Bryobacter aggregatus MPL3: one gene and its partner. Each later gene encodes a partner of the first gene's protein in a complex. Links are inferred from orthologs where the notes say so. Each region holds a gene or a part of one and is shown on either strand. Other genes may lie near its edges.

Region 1 (2,888 bases):
CCATGTTGGCGCAGCTTCACCAGCGTTTCCGCCAGGGTCGGGTCATTGGTGGTGACGATGCCACTGTCGCCATAGCCGCCCAGATTCTTGCCCGGATAAAAGCTAAAGCAGCCTATAGCGCCGATCGAGCCGCAGCGGCGCCCCTTGTACTCGGCACCAATGGCCTGCGCCGCGTCCTCGACAACCACCGCACCGTACTGGGCGCCCAGTGCAAGCAGCGGGTCCATGTCGGCAGCAGCCCCATAGAGATGCACAGGCTGGATCGCCCAGACTCCCGAAGTCTTCTTCAGCACGTCTTCAACCTGATTCGGATCGAGATTGAAGGTGACCGGGTCGATATCGACAAAAACCGGCTCGATGCCGAGGATAGAAAGCGACCCAGCCGTTGCAAAGAACGAAAAAGGCGTCGTAATCACCTTGTCGCCCGGGCCAAGTTCAAGTGCCATCCAGGCCAGCAGCAGAGCATCGCTGCCGCTTGCGCAGCCAATCGCGTACTTTGACTGCGTGTAGCCGGCAATCTGGTGTTCCAGTTCGGCCACCGCCGGCCCCATGATGAAGCGCTGTGAATCGATGAGTGGAATCAATTCCGCGAGGATCTCTTCACGGATCTGCGCGTGTTGCGCAACGAGGTCGAGGAGCGGAACTTGCCGGGTCAGAGTAGACATGCTGCTACTTCCGATAGTATCGAGTGAGTGGAACAGATTGGGTTGGAGTGGAAGCCCTGGACGCCAGAAAAGTTCAGCGTAAAGCAAATCACCGCGCAGTTGAAGCGCTTATTGCGGGAGAAGTATTCGAACATTTCGGTATCGGGCGAGATTTCAGCGCTTAAGGTTGCCGCAAGCGGTCACCTCTACTTCAATCTCAAGGAAGAGGATACCGTCCTCTCCTGTGCGATGTACAAGCAGAATGCGCGCCTCTTAAAGACGGCGCTGCGCGATGGCATGCAAGTGCAGGCGCGCGGTTCGATCGACATTTATGAACCGCGCGGAGCCTATCAATTTCTGGTGGAACACGTGGAATTGCAGGGCGCCGGAGCCTTACAGCAGGCCTTTGAGGCATTAAAGCGGCGGCTCCAGGAGGAAGGCCTTTTTGAGGCCGCGCGCAAGCGTCCGCTGCCCAAGTACCCACGCCGGATTGGCATCGTCACCTCGCCTACCGGCGCCGTCATCCAGGACATGCTGCACGTCTTTGCGCGCCGCTCCCCTGGCCTCGAGATTCGCATCTATCCGGCGCTCGTCCAGGGCGCGGGCAGTGCGGAGCAACTTTGCGACGGGCTGCGCTACTTTACCGAAAGTGGCTGGCCGGATGTGATTGTCGTCGCCCGCGGCGGCGGCTCGATCGAAGACCTCTGGAGCTTCAACGAAGAAAGCGTCGCCCGCGCCATTGCTGCGAGCGCCATGCCCGTGGTTTCCGCAGTCGGCCACGAAACCGACTTCACCATCGCCGACTTTGTCGCCGACCTTCGCGCCCCCACGCCGTCTGCCGCGGCCGAAATCATCGCCCCCGATGTCACAGCGCTGATCGAGCGCATCGAAGGCCTCGAGCGGAGCATGGCGCGCAGTGTACGGCATAGCATCGCTACGCGGCGCGAGATGTTTTTCCGGCAAGGCGTCGAACGAGCACGTACGCTGCTGGTGCGGCGCTTGAATCGCTTAAGCCAGACCATCGACGAGAAGGATGCCCGTATGAACGGATTGCTCAAGAACCGGCTCTGGAATCTTCAGCTCCGCTACCAGAAGTGGACCTTCGATCTGATGCTGAAGGACCAGCGCATCCGCTTCATGATGCTGCGCGAGCGCCTTTGGAGCATGCAGGCCAAGCTCGATCGCCGCGTGACAGCGATCCTCAGTGAAAAGGCCCTCCGGCAGAAATCGCTGGAAGGCCAATTGTCGAATCTCAACCCCACCCGCATCCTCGATCGCGGCTTCGCGCTGGTTTTCGATGCAGACCGCAAAGTGATTCGCGATGCGAAGGCCGTTAGCGACGGACAAGCACTGCAGGTGCGCGTTGCCAGCGGCGAGTTCGGGGTGGTTGTCGGAACAGGAAAGACGCCGGCACGCCGAAAAACAAAAGCACCGGCCTAACACTTATTCCAAGCGATAGTTCGGTGCTTCCTTGGTGATGATCACGTCGTGCACATGGCTCTCCCGCAGGCCAGCCGGACTGACACGCAGGAACTTTGCCTTGTCTTGCAGTTCCCGAATCGTCCCCGCGCCGCAATAGCCCATCCCGGCGCGCAGGCCGCCCACCAACTGGAACACCAGTTCGCCCAGCGGACCCTTGCTCGCCACACGGCCTTCAATGCCTTCCGGCACCAGCTTGCCAACGCCTTCTTGTCCGTAGCGTTCGCTCGAACCCTGCGACATTGCGCCCTGCGAACCCATCCCGCGATAGCTCTTGAAGGTGCGGCCCTGGAACAGAATCGTCTCGCCCGGGCTCTCGTCGGTGCCGGCAAACAGGCTGCCAATCATGACGCAATCGGCGCCCGCGGCAATCGCCTTCGTCACGTCGCCGGAGAACTTGATGCCGCCATCGCTGATCAACGGAATTCCCGCCGGACGCGTTGCTTTGGCACATTCGGCAATCGCGGTAATCTGCGGCACACCGGCGCCGCTCACCACACGCGTCGTACAGATAGAACCGGGCCCAATGCCCACCTTGATCCCATCCGCGCCCAGATCAATGAGGTCTTTCGCGCCCTCATAGGTGGCAACGTTGCCCACCACCACCTGGACGCCCGAAAGCTTTTCCTTGATCGTCTTCAAGGCATGCAACACTCCTTCAGAATGTCCGTGTGCGCTATCGATCACCAACACATCGGCCTTTGCGGCAACCAGAGCGGTGGCGCGCTCCAGAAAATCTTTGCCCGCCCCAATCGCAGCCGCAAC
Region 2 (2,992 bases), on another replicon or contig:
TCGAGCAGGGCAGGGAAGCGGTCGAGCAACAGCGTGACGCTAATAAAACTCACATCGCAGACCAGCAGACTCGCGAGTTCGCCAATGACGGAAGGCTCGATCAGCCGCGCATTCTGGTGTTCGTGGAGAACTACGCGGGGATCGGTCTTGAGCTTCCAATCGATTTGCGTCGCGCCGACATCGACACAATGGACTCGTGTGGCGCCGTGCTGGAGCAGGCAATCGGTAAAGCCACCCGTTGAGGTGCCGATGTCGATTGCGATGCGGCCCGTTGGGTCGATTGCAAAGTCGCGCAGCGCGCCTTCCAGCTTGAGTCCTCCACGGCTGACATAGCGGAGTTGCTCCAGAAGATCAATAGCCGACTCCGGTACAACACCGGCGCCGGCCTTGTCAATCTTTTGTCCATTGACGAGTACCTTGCCCGCGAGGATCAGCGCCTTGGCTTTCTCGCGGGTGGAAACCAGTCCGCGCTCCACCAGCATCTGGTCGAGCCGCTGCTTCAAGACTTGCGGTCCACAATGAGATCGGCGATCTCGATCAGACGGGTGGCACGGTCGCCGAAAGGAGCAAGGGCCGCGTGGGCCTTTTGGCGCTCTTCTTCCGCCATTCTCTTCGACTCGGCAAGTCCATAAACGGCAGGGAAGGTGATCTTTTGCTGGTAAAGATCCTTACCCGCTGTCTTGCCGAGCGCTTCGCTCGATTCTTCAATGTCGAGGATGTCATCGACAATCTGGAATGCGAGTCCGGTATGTTCACCGTATTCACTAAGAGCTGCCAATTGCTCGGCGTTCGCACCGGCGTAGATCGCCCCCATGCGGACGCTGGCCCGGAGCAGCGCGCCGGTCTTGGCGCGATGGATTTTCTCGAGCAACGCCGCATTCGGCTGCATGCCTTCGCCCTCGATATCGTGTACCTGGCCGCCAATCATCCCGCGTACCGTACCGCTGGCCGAGGCTAGCTCCACCACCAGCTGACTGCGCACTTCCGCACTGACATGCTGTAGCGAACCTAGCACCTGGAAGGCCAGTGTCAGCAGCGAGTCCCCGGCCAGGATGGCCATCGCTTCGCCGAAAACCTTGTGATTCGTGGGTTGTCCACGGCGCAGATCGTCATTGTCGAGAGCCGGCAGATCGTCGTGGATCAGTGAATAGGTGTGGATCATCTCGAGCGTGACGGCGGCGTCGGCAATGCCGTCTGCGCCAGGTTGGATGACGTCGCCTGCGGCCATGCACAGCACCGGACGAATCCGTTTGCCGCCGGCAAAGAGGCTATAGCGCATGGCGCGATGAATCACTTCCGGCTCGACCGTCTCGGCAGGCACCCAGGTATGGAGGGTCCGCTCGACAATTTCAACCCGGTTGGCAAGATATTCCTTCAACGTCATTTGCTGAACGGCTCCGCTTCCACCTTGCTGCCGCGCTTCATCAGAATTTCGACGCGCGTTTCTGCCTCGTCCAGGCGCTTCTTCGCCGATTCACTCAATGCAACCCCCTTCTCAAAGAGGCTGATTGACTCCTCGAGACCCATGCTGTCCTTTTCGAGATGGGAAACGATTCTTTCCAACTCGTCCAGATCCTGCTCAATCGTTTTGGCTGCCGACGGGTCCTGCTCAGTGGCCATGAGACGCCTCGAGCGGCAACATGTTGCCGGCGTCGTCGAGCGGGAAGTCATACGGCCCTTCGACAATGGTGAGATTCGGATTGGCTTCGATTTCGGCGCGCAGATTCTCGCTCATTTCGAGATCGACAAGCCCGAGTGTGTTCTTGATACGGACGATGGTGACCTGGCTGAGGTCATGCTTGCCAACCGTCGGGAGAAAGCGTTCGAGGCATTCGCGGTCGGTATCAAAGTGCACGGGGGTACGGATGGCGGAAGGCGAAGAGGCAGTCAGCGAATTGATCTGCGTTGGCTTCCAATCAATCTTCGGGAGAATGCGCGAATGGATGACGTCGGCCATGCCCATGCCGACCGCGCTGCCATAGGTATCCTTGCTCAAATCGCGCACAAAGACGCGGTGGATCTTCGGCGGTCCCTGCCACGGGTTGTATTCGCCATTGACGCCGCGGTTCACCACTTTGGTATCCATGCCGGCGCCGGAGATCTCCTTGCCAATTTCGTCAAGGATCAGGATGTCGAGTTCCTGGACTGGGACATGGCCCTGCCAGCTCTTCACCAGCTCGAGCAACTGTTCTTCGCGTGCTTCCATCTCTTCCACCGGCACTGCGGTGAGCTGTGCGGTGGAGTGGTTCGCATCTTCGAGAATCGCGAGACCACCCAGAATCTTGCCACTGGCCAGAACCTGGCGGCCCACGCTACGGATCATCGTGCCCAGCCCAATCTTGTAAGCAAAGGTGTGATAGTACTGCGCACCGGCAAACTTACCGAGCCCGATCGCCATCATCTTATAGAGACCGCTCTCGATGATGCCCTCAAAGTCGGTGTGCCATTTGACGCGGCCGACCAACATGACACCATCGCTTTCATAGGCGAGCTTGTCGAGATAGGCGGTGATCCCTTCGGGCGTGGTGCCGAGAGCGACAACTTCCAGTTGGCTCCGGACCGGGCATCCCATCGTCTCTTCATTAATCTTGTATTTGCCAAGCACCATGGCCTGGCCTTCGGGGGAGGCGGCTCCATGGCTTCCCATCGCGGGGAAGATGAAGGGCTTCATCCCGACAGATTTCCAGTAATCGACAACAGCGCGCACGATGGTGGCGATGTTGGCAATGCCCCGGCTCCCGACGCCAATGGCGACGGAAGAACCAGGCTTCAGCTTTGAGGCAAAATCCGCGCTCCGCAACTCGGCGGCGACTGTGGCTGGGATGTCTTTTACAGCGCGATCAGGGAAACTTTGGCGGACGCGGAGCATCCGGGGAAGTGGCATGCAATCATTATGATTCAAAGCCGTCGCTAAAGTCCGCACTCCACTCCCGCTCGAGCATTCGCGAATACTCGCCAGAGGCGTAGAGATCAAAATCGAACTGATTGGCTT

What was found. The genes of interacting proteins can lie anywhere in the genome.
Region 2: the proteins of xseA (region 1) and xseB are in contact, whole or in part, in a cryo-EM structure (PDB 8TXR), measured with the Escherichia coli proteins. The link is inferred for Bryobacter aggregatus MPL3 from one-to-one orthologs.

The regions. Positions count from the first base shown.
Region 1 is NZ_JNIF01000003.1:2,181,048-2,183,935, reverse strand. It holds xseA (exodeoxyribonuclease VII large subunit), read left to right. Parts: upstream 1-692; coding sequence 693-2,084; downstream 2,085-2,888. Other genes in the region: guaB (IMP dehydrogenase), read right to left, coding at 2,088-2,888; M017_RS0110315 (DegT/DnrJ/EryC1/StrS family aminotransferase), read right to left, coding at 1-665. UniProt on the Escherichia coli protein: Bidirectionally degrades single-stranded DNA into large acid-insoluble oligonucleotides, which are then degraded further into small acid-soluble oligonucleotides.
Region 2 is NZ_JNIF01000004.1:125,853-128,844, forward strand. It holds xseB (exodeoxyribonuclease VII small subunit), read right to left. Parts: upstream 1,621-2,992; coding sequence 1,381-1,620; downstream 1-1,380. Other genes in the region: M017_RS0120180 (TlyA family RNA methyltransferase), read right to left, coding at 1-503; M017_RS0120185 (polyprenyl synthetase family protein), read right to left, coding at 500-1,384; M017_RS0120195 (nickel pincer cofactor-dependent isomerase, group 22), read right to left, coding at 1,610-2,884; M017_RS0120200 (hypothetical protein), read right to left, coding at 2,892-2,992. UniProt on the Escherichia coli protein: Bidirectionally degrades single-stranded DNA into large acid-insoluble oligonucleotides, which are then degraded further into small acid-soluble oligonucleotides.